One region of the Bacillus sp. LH1 genome, then DNA from elsewhere that is predicted to be linked to it. Evidence: riboswitches for the same ligand, from Rfam matches in the RefSeq annotation. Region 1 holds a riboswitch; the other holds the start of a gene.

Region 1 (9,633 bases):
ATTGATCGTGTAGGCGATAAAATGATTGCGAAAAACTTCCAAACGAATGCCGTATTATATAAAGCAGTAGGAGAAAATATAGCAGGACAAAAACCGAAATTAGAAAAAGTAAAAGAAGCGGAAATTCGAGTGAATGAACCACTGAAATTTGATCAATTTGCAGTGTATCAAGTGGATTATAAAGAAAGTGAATTTAAAAGTATGTCCTTTAACTTGCAAAATAAAGAAAATAATCAAAAGTGGGGACCAATTAAAGTAGATTTAACGAATCCTAAGGAAAAATATGATTTAGGAAATGGTTATTCTCTAGAACTATTAAGCTATTTTCCTGATTTTTATTTTGATGAGAATGGAAAACCAAATACAAAAACGAAATTACCAAACAATCCTGCATTTGTATTTAAAATGTTTACACCTGAAACACCAGATGGTGAAGTGAGTTTTGTTGGTATTCAGCAAAATATAGAACCAGATGGAAACAACAAATATAAAATGTCGTTTGCAGGTGTTGAAATGCAAAATGCCACAGCACTTACTGTAAGAAAAGATTTAACGCTTTGGATTCTCGGCATTGGAGGATTTATATTTATGGTTGGTGTCATTCAAGGTATGTATTGGAATCATCGCCGTATTTGGATACAACGTGTTAATGATGAATGGTGGATTGCAGGGCATACAAATAAAAATTGGTTCGGTTTAAAGAAAGATATTGAAAGAGTACTAGAAGGTACAGCAATTCCACAGCCAAATGATAAAGTAATTGATAAAAAAATTAGTTAAGGTGGGGAAACGATATGGTGCAAATAAGTAGTAACTTTCTCTTTACCGCATTTATTTTATATTTAATTGCCACTCTATTTTTCGGGGGAGCAATTAAAGAAAAGGGTCATAAATGGGCAAATGTAGGAATAACGATTACAATTTTAGGGTTTATTGCACAAACAGTATATTTTGTTACAAGGTGGATTGCATCAGGACATGCGCCAGTTAGTAACTTTTTTGAATTCGGTACATTTTTCGGCATGATGCTTGTAGGAGCATTTATTGTCATGTATTTTATGTACCGTGTAAGCATAATCGGACTATTTGCATTACCAGTTGCGCTTTTATTAATTGCCTATGCAAGTATGTTTCCGAGGGAAATATCTCCGCTTATTCCATCTTTAAAAAGTAATTGGTTACATATTCACGTGACGACGGCAGCAGCAGGACAAGCCATTTTAGCGATTAGTTTTATTACAGGTGTTATGTATTTATTGAAAAATGTAGATCAATCGACGAGAAGTAAACGTACATTTTGGCTAGAGACGGTAGTATTTACACTTGTTTGTACAGTTGGATTTATTGGAGTAACAACGGTATTTTCTAGTATGAAATATGAAGCGAAGTTTCAATGGATTGATAAAAATGAACAACAAGTGGAAATGAAATACAATCTTCCGGCTTTAGTTGGACCGCACGAAGGGAAGTTACTGACAGAAAATAAATTAGAACCGGCAGTTGAAGTTCCAGCGATTGTAAATGCGAAAAAATTAAATACTGTTATTTGGTCAGTGTTAGTTGGAACATTACTGTATATTGTATTAAGACTTGTTTTACGGAAGCGAGTATCGGCGGCACTTCAGCCGTTAGTAAAGAATACGAATAGTGATTTACTAGATGAAATCGGATATCGATCTATTGCAATTGGATTCCCAGTGTTCACATTAGGTGCATTAATTTTTGCGATGATTTGGGCACAAATAGCGTGGACACGTTTTTGGGGCTGGGATCCAAAAGAGGTTTGGGCACTTATCACTTGGCTCTTTTATGCGGCAGTATTACATTTACGCCTATCAAAAGGATGGCATGGAGAGAAGTCAGCTTGGCTTGCAGTAATTGGTTTTGCAATCATTATGTTTAACTTTATTGTAGTAAACTTAATTATTGCCGGTTTACATTCATATGCATAGAGAAATAAAATAGGGGAGTGCATGTCACTTTCCTATTTTATTTTTGTCAACTTTTCTTCTTTTTTGAGAAAAACATGACAAAGTAGCGGTTGATTTTGTAAAATGATGTCGAGGACATTATATGCTGTTCAAAAAAAATACATAGTTTTGGAAAAAAATTGAACAAAATTTATTATTCTTGTGAAGCATAATGTGGGAAGTGAAACATTTAGAAGATTGCTTAAATAAACGAGAATAGCGCAACATAATAGTTAAAGAAGGGTAGGTGTGAACCGCTGAGGTGAGAGTGCGCAGCGGGTAGAGATGGAAAATGAATCAAGAATTTTAATTGTAGATGATGAGGATCGTATTCGTCGTTTATTGAAAATGTACTTAGAAAGAGAACAATATACGATTGAAGAAGCAGATAATGGTGATACAGCTTTAGAAATGGCGTTGCAAAATGATTACGATTTAATCTTATTAGATCTTATGATGCCTGGTAAAGATGGCATTGAAGTATGTAAAGGGGTTCGTGAGAAGAAAGCGACACCAATTATTATGCTGACAGCAAAAGGTGAAGAAGTAAATAGAGTACAAGGATTTGAAGTTGGAACAGATGATTATATTGTAAAGCCATTTAGTCCACGTGAGGTCGTACTACGTGTGAAAGCGGTATTACGTCGTGCTGTACCAACAACATTCTTTACACAAGATACAACGACAAAAGATGTTACTGTATTCCCGCACTTAACAATTGATAACGATGCACACCGTGTTACTGCAGATGGTAATGAAGTAAACTTAACGCCGAAAGAATATGAGTTACTATTATTTTTAGCGAAAGCTCCTGATAAAGTATTCGATCGTGAGCAACTGTTAAAAGAAGTATGGCAATATGAATTCTTCGGAGATTTACGTACAGTTGATACACATGTAAAGCGTTTACGTGAGAAGTTAAGCAAAAAATCACCAGATGCAGCGAAAATGATCGTTACTGTTTGGGGTGTAGGTTACAAATTTGAGGTTGTGAACGACTGATGCTTTGGAGAAGTGTAGTAGGGAAGTTATGGATGACCATATTACTTCTCGTTTCGTTTGTTCTTGGATTTGTTGCGATTTTACTTTCACAGTTTTTTAGAACGTATTATGTTGATATGAGTGAAGCTAGGCTTCAAAAAGTTGCAACAAGTGTTTCAGAGTTAATTGAAGAAGGTGCCGATGTAAAAACGATTGAGAATATCGCTTACAAATTCTCTGACCCACTTTCAAGGATTATTATTGTAGAAGATGGTAAAGAAATCTCTTCTTCACCGAAACAAGAAGGGTTAGTCACTCTTACAATGGATGACTTAAAAGAAGATAAAGAATTAGCGGCTGTGTTTACAGACAAAAAAGAAATTAAGAATAATATTAGAAAAGCGTCTAATAGTAGGAAGAATAAAAACACCGAAAATGATATTATGATCGTCGGAAAACCAGTGCAATCAAAAAATCAAAGTGCAGTGTTCGTATATGAATCTTTACAAGTACCGATACAAGGTATGGAAAGAACAACTGATTTTATTTTCTTATCGGCTGGAATTGCGATTATATTAACAACTTTCTTTGCGTTCTTCTTATCTACTCGGATTACAGCACCGCTTCGTAAAATGCGTGAGGTTGCTTTTGAAGTGTCACGTGGGAAGTTTGATGCAAAGGCTCCTATGGTATCTCAGGATGAGATTGGTGAGCTTGCAACGGCCTTAAATCAAATGGGAAAACAGTTGAAGTTTAATATGAACGCCTTGCAACAAGAAAAAGAGCAGTTAGCAAGTATTTTGAGTAGTATGGCAGATGGGGTTATTACGTTAAATCAAGAAGGTGAAGTCGTTGTAATCAATCCGCCGGCCGAACATTTCTTACAAGTTTGGCAAGAAGAAAAAGAGATAGAGCTCAGTAAAAAACTACCTTCTGAACTTGTGGAATTATTCCATCTCGTTGTAGAAAGCGAACAACAACAAGTTGTTGAAATTAATTTACAAAAAGGAAACTATGTAGTTCTTATGACGCCGCTTTACAATCAAACAAAAATTCGTGGAGCTGTAGCAGTGCTGCGAGATATGACGGAAGAACGTCGTCTTGAAAAGATGCGTCAAGATTTTATTGCGAATGTATCACATGAACTTCGTACACCAATGGTCATGCTGCAAGGGTATAGTGAAGCGATTTTAGATGATATTGTGCAAACGAAAGAGGAAATAGATGAGTTTGTTCAAATTATTTATGATGAATCTGTTCGTTTAGGTAAACTTGTAAATGAATTGTTAGATTTAGCTCGTATGGAAAGCGGTCATGTAGAGTTACATATTGGTGAAGTGGATATACATCCGTTTGTTGAAAAAATTGGTCGTAAATTCCAAGGGATTGCAAAGGATAAAGAGGTCGCGTTAACGGTTGATTTCAAAGGTCCAATTGAACAATACCCGTTTGATGCAGATCGTATGGAACAAGTATTGACGAATTTAATTGATAACGCAATACGTCATACGAATGCAGGCGGACATGTAACGCTTGTAATTGATACGAAAAATAACGGTCTTATTTTTGAAGTACAAGATTCGGGTGCAGGCATTCCAGAAGAAGATATTCCATTTTTATTTGATCGTTTCTATAAAGCTGATAAAGCAAGAACACGTGGGAAAAAGGGTGGAACAGGACTCGGGCTTGCGATTGCGAAAAATATTGTTCAAGGCCATGATGGTAAAATTTCTGTATCAAGTGTTGTTGGAGAAGGAACTACATTCTCTGTATATTTACCGAATCGTATAATTTAGATATGCGTTTTTAAAGTTGATAATGAATAAAGTTCTGCTGTTTTTTATTTTTTTGTAAACTCAATTAAATAAAGAATGGTAGAACTTTTTTCTATGTTGCTCGAATAAAGAATAACAAGAGAGGTGCTGTGAAGAAATGAAATTATATACAAAAACAGGAGATAAAGGAACGACAAGTGTAATAGGTGGCAGGGTTGATAAAGATGATATCCGTGTGGAAGCGTATGGAACAATAGACGAGGCAAATTCTCATATTGGATATGCAATGACTAAGCTTCAAGGCGGGGCTTTTATAGATATTTACAATGAGCTCGAAAATATTCAACATGAACTATTTGATTGCGGAGGAGACTTGGCAATAGTGGAACAAAAAATTCCTTATAAAGTGACAATTGTGATGGTTGAAAGTTTAGAAAGAAAGATTGATTTATATATAGAAGAAGCCCCGCCACTAGAACGCTTTATTTTGCCAGGTGGTAGCGAGGCAGCGGCTACTATTCATATTGCACGTACTGTTGTAAGGAGAGCAGAACGCTCTATAGTATCATTGCAAAAAGAAGTGAAAATAAATGAAGTTGTATTAAAGTATGTAAATAGATTATCTGATTATTTGTTTGCGATAGCTCGAGTAATAAATGCCCGATTACAAGTGAAAGATGTGGAGTATAACCGTAGTGCAGTAGTTTTTCGTGATAAGAAAGAGAAGGAAGTGGAGTAATTCACTTTCTTTTTTTGTATACTTTTTTCTGTAATATACCAAAATAGAGAAGGTATGGTGGTAATTAGAAAACGGAGGATGTATATGAAAGTTTTAAAATGCGGTGTCATGTTATTGAGTATACTGTTTGTATCTCAATTACATGTTTATGCAGAAGAAAATCGATGGACATGGCCTGTTGAAGGTCAGATAAGTGATTATTTTGGGACAAGGCATGGAAAACACTATGGTATTGATGTAGCTGCGCCGATTGGAACGCCTGTGGCAGCTATCCAAGATGGTAAGGTAACGAGGTCTTATTATTCAAGTAGTTATGGAAATGTTGTATTTATTAAACACGGAGAATATGAGGCTGTATATGCACATTTAAATAAGAGATATGTGGATCAAGGAGATTATATTTCCAAAGGAGAAAAAATTGGAGAAGTAGGGAACACGGGAGAATCGCGAGGTGCGCACTTACATCTAGAACTTCATCAAGGAAGATGGACGATGGCGAAAAAGAATGCGATGAACCCATTGCTTGTTTTAAGTGAACAAAGAAATGAAGTTGTTTCTTCGTCATTATATGTCGTACAAAAAGGGGATACTTTAGTTAGTATTGCACGGAAATTTAGTATGACACTTAAGGAAATTAAAGAAAAAAATGGATTGCAGCAAGAGCTAATTTATCCTAATCAACAATTATATGTTAAGTAAAGGAAACGCTTCAAAAATTAAACTTTGAACAAATTTATGTTCTTCTTAAATAAGATTCAATGTAAATGAAATTATATGGGCGCTTTTGCTAGAACTATTGAGTGAATCAGAGCATCTATATCTAAAAGAAAACCGTCCCAAAATTTATTTTGGGACGGCTTCTTTTACCAAAAAATAAAGACACATATAAATCCAGAAATAGCTAAATAGCTATATAAGTAAAAAACTTTTGTTCTTGTTTTCTCTTTTGTTCGAAACAGTACGATAGTCGGTTCAATTAAACCGATTGTCAAACAAAGTAGGCCAAGAAGCATACAACCAATCGAGATAGAATACAGGGCGATTTGTGGTGCTTGAAATGGAATCATCCATTTTAATAAAAATGCAATAAGTGCAGTGTAACAAATACTACCGATGTATTTATTCAGTGGTGTATTAGAACGAAAACCAGGAAGTTTTTTTAAGAAAGAGCGGGAAACAACTTCTGTTTGTAAAGATGTATGCTCTTCAATAATTTTTTGAGCTTCTTTTCCTTTTTGAAAAAGAGATAAGATCCAATTTCGCTCACCCTGAAAAATAAATTGAGAAGTTGTCAAATAGTGATCAATCTTCACTTTATTCCAACTCTTCCACGGATGACGCTCACACAATTTTAATTTACTTTCTGTTTTTTTATCATACTGATAAATACTGATGCCATCTTCATCGAAAGTAGCATAGTATGTCTCGTTTGAGAATGTGCCTAAATCAATTGGGCAGTAGAAAAGTAATTCTTTTTTTAAGTAAAAGTATTCTTTTCTTAAGTTTTTTTTCATTGCTTCTCGAATAGAATGTCTCTTGTCTTTTTTCATGACATTTCCTCCATAACTCAGAAAATGTTCTTATCTTAACAATTCAATATCTTATCACTTTTAATTATATATGACTAGGTAATTCAAAAGAGAAATGCCGAATAATAAAAAATATGGATTGTATTGTAAAATATCTCGCAATTTATTTGTTGTTACGAAAAATAAATAACTAATTTTAAATAAGTTACAATTTTTTAGTTCACAATGTTATGAGGTTGTTGTATAATGAAGGGGAAAATAGAATATCGGTCTATCTTCGGGGCAGGGTGAAAATCCCGACCGGCGGTGATGAACTATTTATGATTTTGTTCTAAGCCCGCGAGCCGTTAAGGCAGGATTTGGTGTGATTCCAAAGCCGACAGTATAGTCTGGATGGGAGAAGATGGAGGTTCAAGCGTTCAAAAAAGATATGGATTTGAACGTCTGTTTGATGTGCCTTAAATTCTCCCTTTGTGTAAAACACAAAGGGTTTTTTCGTTCTATGAAAAAATAGGCATAGCAGAACCTTTCCACTTTCCATGAGATGATCGATGGAAAAGGAGAGAGAAAGATGAAACAAAAAAACAGTGTAGTGCAGATGGTGAGTGTAGCGATGCTAAGTAGTATTGCATATTTACTAATGATGTTGGATTTCCCGTTCCCAGGGCTTCCGCCATTTTTGAAAATTGATTTTAGTGATGTACCAGCTCTAATTGCGGCAATTATCTTTGGACCAGTAGCAGGAGTGATTGTAGAGGCGATAAAGAACATTTTACATTACGGGATTCAAGGAAGTTTAACGGGAGTACCAGTTGGAGAAATTGCAAACTTTATTGCAGGATGTTTATTTATTGGGCCAGCAGCTTTCTTATTTAGAAAGTATCGTACTGTGAAGAGTTTAACTACAGGATTAATGCTAGGGACAATTACAATGGCACTTATTATGAGTGTATTAAACTACATCATCATATTCCCGGCGTACACTTGGTTTTTAAATTCACCAGCTATGTCTAGCGAAGCTATAAAAACAACGGTTGTAACGGCAATCTTACCATTTAATTTAATTAAAGGGATTGTTGTAACAATTGTATTTGTAGCATTATTCTCACGCCTGAAAGTATGGGTGTTTGCAAAAATGAAAAATGCATAATATATACTAAAACCATTAGTAGTGTGAAACTACTAATGGTTTTTTATTAAGGAAAATAAAATTTAGATACAAAAAACGCCCCTCATCAATAGGAGGGGCGTTTTTTGAAGTTAATAAAAGACTATTCGAATTTTAAAGCGTCTCCGTCGAATGATTCGTCAGCAACTTTAATTGAGTCAGTTGGACAGCCTTCGAATGCATCCATCATATCTTCAATTAATACATCTGGAATTTCAACGATACCTTGGTTATCATCTAATGTTACAAATGCAATACCTTCATCATCATAGTCATAAATGTCTGGTGCAGCAGCGCCACAAGCACCACATGCAATACAAGTATCTTTATCAACGATTGTATATTTTGCCATCTTTTTTCCCTCCTGATAATATGTATGTGAAAAGCTCGCCATAAAAATTATAACCTTATTGTAAAACGGTTTGTAAAACTTTTCAACATAAAATTATAATGATAATGCTTATCAATTAGAGTGTCAACTTATTTTTGAATTATGTCATAAGATTTTCAAAATACGTAAATATGATTTCGTTTGATACAATAGAATATATACAAGTATATAGTTCTTATATGATAAGTTTAATGAGCGACAGTAGATAGTGTAATTGTACTGAAAAGAATGAAGTTAAGATTGGAAGGTGGAAGCGGTCATGCAAATACAATATACTTTGTTGCATTGTTTAAAACAATTGAATGGTGAAAGAACCGTTTCTTCTATTTATTATTTACTAAAGGGCAAACGTTCTTCGCAAACTTTACAAGATGGAAATATGTTCCGAATTTCTTTTTTGTTCGGAATATATAAATCATTAAATAGAAATGACTATGATGGTGAAGTTGCAAAGTTGTTGCAAGCGGATTTTATTCAAGAAATACATGAAAATACATATGTGTTAACACCTACGGGTAAAATGCAGTTACATAAATGGGAGGAAGTTTATGCTTTTCCGGCGCATTTGCATGGTTTACATTATGGTGAATTAGGTGAAACATTTTGGAAAAGATTATCATTAATTATTCAAACCATATCAAATTTACAACAGAATAATACGAGATTTATTCCAATTCAGCAAGATACAGAAATAATGATGTGGGTGAAACGTTTTCTAACAGGAAGGCCATATAAGAGAAGTGAGTTGGCGAGAAAACTATGGACGGAAGTACATAATCTTTTAGAAAAGAGTAATACGATAGAAGCGACGATTGTAACATATCGATTAACGGGTTATGAACGCATTGGTTGTACATTGCAACAATTAGCAGAAATTACGAAACAAGATATATTCAGGGTGTATTTTTTATTTTGGGGTACAATACATTTCTTTATACAAGAAGTTCGTGATAAAGAAAATGAATTTCCACTATTAGCTGAAATTATATCTTATCCAAATGAGAGAGCTGAATTATTTAGTTTATCCACGAAAAAAACATATAATTTTTGGAGACAAGGACGTTCTTTAGAAGAAATAGC
Region 2 (9,633 bases), 2.5 Mb from region 1:
CTTGCCTCATATAAAGAAGAACACCTTTTCCTTCACGCTCAATTTGAGCAAGTGCTGCATGGAGTTGTGGTCCGCAATCGCAGCGATGTGAACCGAATACATCTCCTGTTAAGCATTCAGAATGAACACGTACAAGTACCGGTTCACTTGTTGAAATATCACCTTTTACAAGTGCGATATGTTCTTTCGTATCTAATGAGTTAGAATAGCCAATTGCGTGGAAAGTACCGAAATCTGTAGGTAATGTAATTTCCACTTCTCTCGTCACAAGTGTTTCATGATGGCGGCGGTAAGCAATTAAATCTTCTATTGTAATCATTTTTATATCAAATTGTTTTGCGCATTCTATTAAATCAGGTACACGTGCCATCGTGCCGTCCTCATTTATAATCTCGCAAATAACTCCAGCTGGTTCGGCACCGCATAGCTTTGCTAAATCAACAGCAGCTTCTGTATGACCTGCACGACGCAGGACACCGCCTTCTTTCGCAATTAATGGAAAGATATGTCCAGGTCGATTGAAATCAGCACCTTTTGATGCGGGGTTTAACAATTCTTGTATCGTAGTTGCACGTTCGTGAGCGCTAATCCCTGTTGTTGTAGAGACATGGTCAATGCTCACTGTAAACGCAGTATGATGTGAATCTGTATTATGAGATACCATTGGTTCTAATTGTAGACGTTCTGCGTACCCTTCCGTAATCGGTACACAAACGAGACCACGGCCATGTGTAATCATAAAATTAATTGTTTCTGGTGTAATGTACTCTGCTAAAGCAATAAAATCGCCTTCATTTTCTCGGTTTTCATCATCACATACGATAACGACTTTACCTTTTTTTAAATCTTCTAGAGCTTCTTCAATACGATGAAACATTGTGCTTCCCCCTTATAGAAATCCGTTTTCTTGTAAAAAGCTTTCGGTCATTGAACCTACTCGTTTTGTAGGTTTAGTAATAAAGCGTTCAATATATTTACCAATCATGTCACACTCAATGTTTACGATATCTCCGGCATTTTTTGCTCCAATGACAGATTCGCTTACTGTGTGCGGGATGAGTGAAATCGTTATGGAAGATTCGTCTATATCAAATATCGTTAAACTCGTTCCATCAACAGCAATGGACCCTTTCTGCAAACAATAGCGCAGTAGTTCATCAGAAATTGCTATTTTGTAATAGACGGCATTGTAATGTTGTTTTTTATTTAAAATCGTTCCGATTCCATCAATATGTCCTGAAACGAAATGTCCACCGAATCGTCCGTTTGCAGCCATTGCGCGCTCTAAATTTACTTTAGAGTGCGGTTTAAGCATGCGAAGTGATGTCGACTGCATCGTTTCAGGCATTGCATCAACTGTAAATGAAGTAGTTGTAAAGCTTGTTACAGTTAAGCAAATACCGTTAACCGCGATACTATCACCTAAGTGAACATCTGATAAAATTTTTTTTGCATGAATCGTTAATTTCATCGCTTCTCCGCTTTGTTGCATGTTTGCTATCGTTCCTAATTCTTCTACAATTCCTGTAAACATTTCGTCACCTCGTTTCGGGCATTCGCAACGATTTTTATATCATCACCAATTTGTTTCATCTCTTGAATTTTCAAGGAAAGCGCATTTTGTAATTTTGAAAAACCATTTCCTCCAAATAAAGTAGGAGCATCTTTCCCACCAATTAATTTCGGACTTATATAGGTTACAATTTCATTAAAATTGTTTGTTTTTAAGAAACTTGCATGAATCGATTGGCCACCTTCAACGAATAGAGAAAGAATTTGTTTCTCTCCAAGAAAGGAAAGAAGGTCCTCGATTTCTATATGTTTCGTTTCCATTTGGAATATAGCTATATTTTTAGATTCATAAGAAGATATCTTCTCTTCCTTTACATCCTTACCGACAATAATCCATGTCGGTGCTAAACCATCTGTTATAACATGAGAAGATGGTGGCGTTCGTAAATGGGTATCTAAAACAACGCGAATAGGATGTTTCCCATCATTTGGAATTCTTGTTGTTAAATGAGGATTATCAGCTATAACTGTATTCACTCCAACAAGAATTGCATCATGTGTATGGCGATATTGGTGAACATCAGCACGTGCTTCTTCACCTGTAATCCACTTACTTTCACCAGTTACAGTTGCTGTTTTTCCATCTAAGCTCATCGCTGTTTTGATTGTTACAAAAGGGCGCTTCGTTTTCATGTAGTGAAAAAAGTAGCGATTTAATAAAACTGCTTCTGCTTCAAGAACACCGGTCGTTACTTCAATTCTAGCTTCCTCTAATCTTCTTTTTCCGTTACCAGAAACGAGCGGATTACAATCGAGAGTAGCAATTACAACACGCTTAACTCCTTTTTCGATGAGCAATTCACAACAAGGTGGTGTTTTTCCAAAGTGGCTACACGGTTCCAGTGTTACATAAACGGTAGCGTCTTTGGCGTTCTGACCAGCCATTTGAAGGGCATGAACTTCTGCGTGTTCTTCACCAGCTCGTAAATGAGCCCCCATACCAACGATGTTTCCATCTTTTACAACAACAGCACCAACCATAGGATTTGGACTTGTTTGTCCTGATGTCCCTTCTGCTAACTGCAGGGCAATCCTCATATATTCTTGATCTGTCATTTTCTTCACCTCTCCTAAAAAAATCAAAAAACCCCAAGGATTTAATATCCTTGGGGTTTGGGAGACGTGATTTCTAGAAATATAGTTTGAATACGAAAGCATAGGAAAGAAACCTAACGATAATTGATATTTCTGCATAAGGAAAAAACCTAGCAAAATATCAAATTTTTAAACGCTAGTTGTCTCTTTTTATTTCAGCATAAAAAATAAGTATAGAAAATTAAACATATATAAAGAATCAAAATGAATCTTTAAAAATATGCATACTGAAATAAAAGTGTATTCACTATATAAAAAACTAGAAACATATCCTTCTCCCATCCAGACTATACTGTCGGCCCTAGAGTTTCACTAGATCCACCGTTTTCGAGTTGAAAACGGGTCACGGACTTAGAAGTTTTCACTTCATCACCGCCGGTTGGGAATTTCACCCGACCCCGAAGGATGCTGTTTGCTCAAATTATAGCACAAAAAAAATAAAAGGCTAGTAAAAAATATTCGAATGTGAAGAATTGTGTGAAAATATATGCAGGCTGGAATGGAAATAAAAGTATTAGAAATGTTGTAAGGAGAAGGGATATAACGGAGTTGCTAAAAAGAAAAAACATGCACAAAAAAATGTGCATGTCACATGTAAAATTATTCTGCCTCTGGTGCTCTAACAACAGATTCGAATTTACCTTTATGCGAAGCGTCGCAATAAGGCATATTTTTTGATAAACCACAACGGCATAAAGAAAATGCCGGTTTTGCTGGGAATACATTCCCTTGTGAGTCGACTAATTCCACGTCCCCTGTAACGCGAAAAGAGCCATTATCATTTACTTTAATTTGTACTTTTGCCAACGTTATCCCTCCTTCCCAAACGCTTAATTTCATCATATAATCAAGGGAAGTGCTTGACAATATAAAAAGAGCACTTTGTTTGAGAAAGAAGAGAGTGTTATAATAGTTTTCATAACTGACTAGAGTAAGGTGACGAGAGATGGATAAACAATTACATACATTACGAAACATTGCAAATGAGCGCACGTGGGCATCATTTTTGAATGATAATCATCCATATAGTTTGTTACATTGGTCCATTGCAGGTGTAGGGCAAGAGGCAAAGGATGTTTGGTTACTTCAAGATGAAGTAACATTTCAAACGACAGAATTCCCAACGTTAGATGATGCAATGCAATGGATTTCTGAAAATATGGAACAAGTTACAGACGTTTTAGCGCAATAAAAAACAGGCTTATGCAAGCCTGTTTTTTGTTTCTTTCACATATGTGTTTAAAAATTGATCGACGGCTGCTTCGTACTCTTCTTTATTTTCGTTATAAGAGCAAGCGTGTGCACCGTGTTCTGCAATATAAAGCTGCTTATTATTTTCTTTCGCTTCATATAATGCTTTTGTCATATCAGCTAAAATATAGTCGTCATCTTTACTATGAATAAAGAGAACGGGATTGTTAATGTTTTTTATACAGTCGATTGGTGAAACTTCACGAATTGTATAACCGTCACGAACTTTCAAAAATGCGTTTGCTAAAGGTAATAAAGGCCATTTTGGTAAATGGAATTCAACCTTTAAACGGTGCTGTAATTGTCCTTGAAAATCAGAGAAAGGACAATCTGCAATATAGAAATCAGCACCATCTTCTACAAGTCCTGCGTATTGAAGAAGTGTTGCAGCTCCCATAGATTCACCATGAATACCAAGTGTAATATTGGTGCCAAAACGGTTTTTTAGCCAGTCAACTACGGATTTTAAATCATGTTTTTCATAGTATCCATAGCTTGTTGTTTTTCCGCCAGTTTTACCATGACGACGATGATCGTAAATGAGGACGTTATATCCCCTTTTTAAGAATAAGTTTGCATATTTTACAGAGTTTATTTTATTTACAGTTACACCGTGGCAAAAAACCATAAACTTATTGGTGGAATGACCAGCAGGAATGTAATATCCGTGAAGGTCGTATCCGAATTGTGAAGGGATATGAATTTCTTCTTTATGAAGAGCATCAAAATCCTCTATACGAAAATGTTTTTTCGTTTCTCTTTCGAGTACTTCTTCCTCTGTTTTTTTCTTTAAGTACATCACTTTATTTGTAAAGAAAATCCCAAGGGCAGTTATTGCACCTAGTATAGTAAACAGTGCTGCAAAAAAACGTTTCATACTTTACCTCATCCTCCAAATACCGTTACATGTGATACACTTATATTGTATCACAATGATATAAAAGGGGAGAAATAGGAAATGCTGCATATACAAAAAATTACGCCAGCGATGAAAGAAACAATCCGAATGTTCATGTGTGAGAACTGGGGAAGTTCATTGATGGTTTCACGTGGTAAGGAACATCAGTTAGAAGAGTTGCCAGGATTTGTTGCGCTCTCAGATGACAGAATAATCGGAATTATAACGTATGAAGTGACCGGAAATATATGCGAAATTGTATCGCTAGATAGCTTTGAAGAAAGAAAAGGAATAGGGACGAAACTTGTGGATTGTGTATTACAAGTTGCAGAAGAAGAACGGTGCAGACAGGTTTGGCTTATTACAACAAATGATAATATGAATGCGTTACGATTTTACCAAAAACGTAATTTTGTAATGACTAATTTATATGTGAATGCGGTAGAGGAGGCACGAAAAATAAAGAAAGAAATTCCACGTATGGGATATGATAATATCCCAATTTTACATGAAATTCAGTTGGAGTATCGTTTAGTGAAATGATGTAACAATTTTCAGAAATATGAGTTATTAATCTTGACGGATAGTGTAATTTAGGTTACCGTAAAATTGTAATCTATTACCATATTAAGGGGTGACGATGTGGCAACTATACGTGATGTTGCAAAATTGGCAGGTGTTTCAGTCGCAACCGTTTCACGAGTTATTAATGAAAAAGGATACGTTCATGAGGACACAGTAAAACAAGTAAAGGAAGCAATTGAAGAATTACGTTATAGGCCAAACAGTGCAGCGAAGCCACTATTTAAAGAGAGTTCAACGATAATTGCATTACTTGTAGATAATTTATGTAACCAATCAAACATCACTTTGCTACATTGTATTGAGGAAATAGCATATAAAGAAGGCTATCAAATCATTATTTGTAATATAGAGAATAAAGATAGATACATACATATGCTGAAGCAAAATAACATTGCAGGTGTTATTTTGACGAGAGCAGTTTTTAAAAGTGTAGGAGAAATTCCATTTCCATTTGTTGTGATCGATGAGCAACAATCACATGGAAATTATTATGAAAGTGGACAGAGAGCTGTTTCTTTATTAAAAGAGAAAGGGTGTCACTTTCTTGCATATTTCGGTGAGGGAGAAGAAAGTGAAGAAATGGAAGATCATATAGCAGGGTTTTTAGACGCTGTTTGGGATGAAGGAATCTCTTATCGAGAAGAATGTGTACAAGGGTATACAAATAAACAATTTATTACATTATTGCAAAACAATCCGTATATAGATGGAATTGTAGCCTCAAGTGATCAGATTGCTATTGAGTTAATTCGGTCAGCGAGATTTCTAAATATACATATACCAGATAAATTAAAAATTGTTGGACCGAATGGGAGTATAGAGTGTGAATGGATAGGTTCATCACTACCGACAATTGAAAGCTATGTCAAAGATAACGGAAAAGTAGCTTTTCAACAATTAAAAGGAAAAATAAAAAAGTAAAAGGTGCGTTTTATACGCACCTTTTTATAATGTAATTGCGGCAATAAAGCCAAATATAAGTAACGGTATATTGTAATGTAGAAAAGTGGGTACACATGTATCCCATATATGATGGTGCTGACCATCAGCATTTAAACCGGATGTTGGTCCAAGGGTACTATCCGATGCTGGAGATCCTGCGTCACCTAGTGCTCCGGCTGTACCGATAATTGCAATTGTGGCCATTGGACTAAATCCAAGCTGAATGCAAAGAGGTACAAAAATGGTTGTTAAGATAGGGATGGTTGAAAAGGATGAACCAATTCCCATCGTAACGAGAAGTCCAATAACGAGCATAAGAAATGCAGCGAGTGGTTTGTTATTTCCGATTATATGTGCACTCGTTTGCACTAGAGATTCAACATGTCCTGTTTTTCGAAGAACAGCGCCGAATCCAGCGGCAGCAATCATAACAAAGCCAATAAAGGACATCATACGCATTCCGCTTGTTAATATCGCATCTGCTTCTTTAAGTGGTAGACTGCCACTAACTGATAAGACGATAATACCTGCTAAAGCACCGAAAATCATTGATTCTGTTGTTAATTGAACAGTTAATGTAGCAATGATAGATAATAACCCGAAAGTAATGCTACGTTTTGTATAGGGAACGATTTCATTTTCGGTAGTATGAATTTGTTCTGTTTCATACGTACGAGGTTTTCGGTACGTAATGAATACCGCTACACATAATCCAATAATCATACCGATTGCTGGAATAGTCATTGCTTTTGGAATAAGTGTGACATCAAATGTAAGGCCGCTTTGCGCAGCGTTGGTTTGCAATACGTCATGATAAATTTTTCCGAACCCTGCAGGGATCCACATATAAGGAGTAATCAATCCAAATGTAATAATACATGTGACAAGTCTGCGATCCACTCTCAGCTCATTTAATACTTTTAAAAGTGCTGGAATTAAGATGGGGATGAAAGCAATGTGAACAGGAATCACATTTTGTGAGAAACAAGCCATCGTTAAAATAATGAATAAAATAAGTATTTTAGAATAAACTTGTTTTTTCGTGTCTTGTTCATTGCCAATCCATTTTAATGCAGTTTGAATCATAGCATCTGGAAGTCCTGTTTTGGAAAGGGAAATAGCGAAACCACCAAGCATTGCATAACTTAAAGCGATTGGAGCACTGTTTCCAAGACCAGTTGTAAAAGTGTTAATCGTTTCTGAAATACCGAGTCCGCCGATAAGTCCGCCTGTTAAAGCTCCAACAATGATGGCGACAATGACCTGGACACGTAACAAACTAAGCAATAGCATAATTGCTACTGCGACGAGTACAGCGTTCATAATAAATGTAATCTCCCTAAATTTTTATTCTGTTAAGACAAGTAAATATGAAACATTTTGCTATGTTTATACATACTTGCGACATATTATTATAAAATGTTTTCTATGAAATGTAAAAGAGCCTTTTGTTACTAATGCTGAAAAGCTAGCTCTTGTTTAATTGATTGTAAAGAATTAGCGAATAATTCTGGTTCTTCTAAATCAGGAGAATGTGCTGAATTTGGGAACCAAATCATCTTTTTTATAGGCGCTTCAATAATATCGCAATATTCCTGAACGAGTGCATAAGGAGTTTGATAATCATAGCGACCAGAACAAAAATAAACTGGAATAGATAAACTTGAGATAGAAGAAAAGAAATCGATTGTCAGCATTTCTTCCCATAAAATTCCAGATTTTAAATTTCCTGCGAGAAACTTGAACCAATCTAATAGCGTATATTCGGGAGAAAAGAAACCTTTTCGTATGAAAGAAAAGGAAGATCCGTTTTGGATTGCGCCTCCAAATGTGCCAAGCCACTTTCTTTGAATAATGAGACGTCTCGTATCTAAAAATGGTGGTTTGCCTAATTTTAAAAGGGAAGCTAATGCTTTTTTATGATCATGTTTTTTTGCAGAATGAATTAAATGTTGATATAGCAATTCTTCATTTTGTTTCATATGTACAATTTGCCCAATACCGATGTAAGCCTCGATATACTTTGGATATTGATGTGCTATGTTAAGCCCAATAATACTTCCCCAAGAATGACCAGCGAGAAATAGTTTTTGTTTGTTGAACTTTTTAAGTACATATTGAATCACTTCTTTTGCATCGGAAACGAATTGTTCGATTGTGAAATTTGCTCCGAAATCTTTCATTGAAAAGGATTTACCAGCTCCGCGCTGATCCCAATTAATAACAATAAATTGCTTCTCTAATTCTTTTTGAAAATGGCGAATAAATCCGATTTGTGCCATCCCAGGTCCGCCGTGACAGCATAATAAAATAGGTTGCTCTACGTTTTGTCCACGCATAAGGAGAGTTTGTTTTCGATTATTAATCATAACGCTTTCTATCGTAGCGATACTATTAGGAATGAGTTGTTTGTTTTCGTTATAGAACTGAGGGGTGTAGCTACGAAAAAGCATATTGAAAACCTCCTTTTGTGAAATCGTATGAATCGCACAGGCTATTCATTTTGCATATACTGTTAGAAAATCATTGTAACATACCATACTAGTGTCATTTCAACACGGGAGGAGGGAAATTGTGACGATTGGAGAAATTATAGATGGTTTAAATAGACGTGAATCCATCGCTATTATAGCAAAACGTCTTGAAATAAGCCCGTATACATTATCGAAGAAATTAAGATTGATTGGATACGAATATGATGGAGAGCAGAAGAAACGTATTTTTGTAGGAGATGGAGAAGAACCACGTCACTTACAACTCCAAGAAGCGACCGCCCTTCAATATGAGAAAACAGATTATCAATTATTAATTTATGAGCAATTACAAAGCATTTATGAGTTATTAAGAAAAAGAGAAGAAGTAATTGCACCAATTGTGAGTAAAAGTACAGAGAAAAAGAGACGAACCTTTTCTATTAATACAGAAATATTAGCAAGATTGGACCTTATATCAGAATCGAAAGGAATTCAAAAATCTAAACTTGTAGAAGAGGCGTTGCAACAATTTTTACAGCAATATGAAGTTGACAAAACATCACATTTTGATAACTAAAGAAAAGGATACTATGTTCATTAGAAGAACGAGTATCCTTTTTATGATGTATATTACGTATAAAATAGAGAATCAGTACAAATCCTTTATACGTGAAAAATGAAATTTATTATTAGAGAAACACTTAATTTACTTTTTGAATTCTTCCATCAATAACTGGCTGAATTGGTTCTTTTAATTGTTTTACGTAATTGACTAACGCTTCAAAGTCGTTTGGCCCAGTTTCTGCATTTTTACCA

Evidence for each region. A riboswitch is a leader RNA that binds a small molecule or an ion and turns the genes downstream of it on or off. The one in region 1 is predicted to bind FMN.
Region 2: linked by a shared signal. The riboswitch ahead of ribD (bifunctional diaminohydroxyphosphoribosylaminopyrimidine deaminase/5-amino-6-(5-phosphoribosylamino)uracil reductase RibD) and the one ahead of ACX9TM_RS07845 (ECF transporter S component) in region 1 are both predicted to bind FMN.

Annotation. Positions count from the first base shown of each region.
Region 1 covers NZ_CM175007.1:1,482,607-1,492,239, forward strand. Annotated here, with positions in the region: gene resB (cytochrome c biogenesis protein ResB) at 1-780, shown strand, start outside; gene resC (cytochrome c biogenesis protein ResC) at 795-1,952, shown strand; gene resD (DNA-binding response regulator ResD) at 2,256-2,972, shown strand; gene resE (sensor histidine kinase ResE) at 2,972-4,747, shown strand; gene ACX9TM_RS07830 (cob(I)yrinic acid a,c-diamide adenosyltransferase) at 4,884-5,465, shown strand; gene ACX9TM_RS07835 (peptidoglycan DD-metalloendopeptidase family protein) at 5,550-6,164, shown strand; gene ACX9TM_RS07840 (hypothetical protein) at 6,329-7,015, opposite strand; FMN riboswitch at 7,264-7,403, shown strand; gene ACX9TM_RS07845 (ECF transporter S component) at 7,566-8,144, shown strand; gene ACX9TM_RS07850 (ferredoxin) at 8,266-8,514, opposite strand; gene ACX9TM_RS07855 (YpbB family protein) at 8,813-9,633, shown strand, end outside.
Region 2 covers NZ_CM175007.1:4,006,127-4,015,759, reverse strand. Annotated here, with positions in the region: gene ribBA (bifunctional 3,4-dihydroxy-2-butanone 4-phosphate synthase/GTP cyclohydrolase II) at 1-877, opposite strand, end outside; gene ribE (riboflavin synthase subunit alpha) at 890-1,534, opposite strand; gene ribD (bifunctional diaminohydroxyphosphoribosylaminopyrimidine deaminase/5-amino-6-(5-phosphoribosylamino)uracil reductase RibD) at 1,516-2,628, opposite strand; FMN riboswitch at 2,934-3,077, opposite strand; gene ACX9TM_RS20680 (CDGSH iron-sulfur domain-containing protein) at 3,268-3,474, opposite strand; gene ACX9TM_RS20675 (DUF2552 family protein) at 3,614-3,859, shown strand; gene ACX9TM_RS20670 (alpha/beta hydrolase) at 3,869-4,795, opposite strand; gene ACX9TM_RS20665 (GNAT family N-acetyltransferase) at 4,877-5,359, shown strand; gene ACX9TM_RS20660 (LacI family DNA-binding transcriptional regulator) at 5,459-6,322, shown strand; gene ACX9TM_RS20655 (Na+/H+ antiporter family protein) at 6,347-7,666, opposite strand; gene ACX9TM_RS20650 (alpha/beta fold hydrolase) at 7,798-8,796, opposite strand; gene ACX9TM_RS20645 (ribbon-helix-helix domain-containing protein) at 8,918-9,394, shown strand; gene ACX9TM_RS20640 (bifunctional metallophosphatase/5'-nucleotidase) at 9,519-9,633, opposite strand, start outside.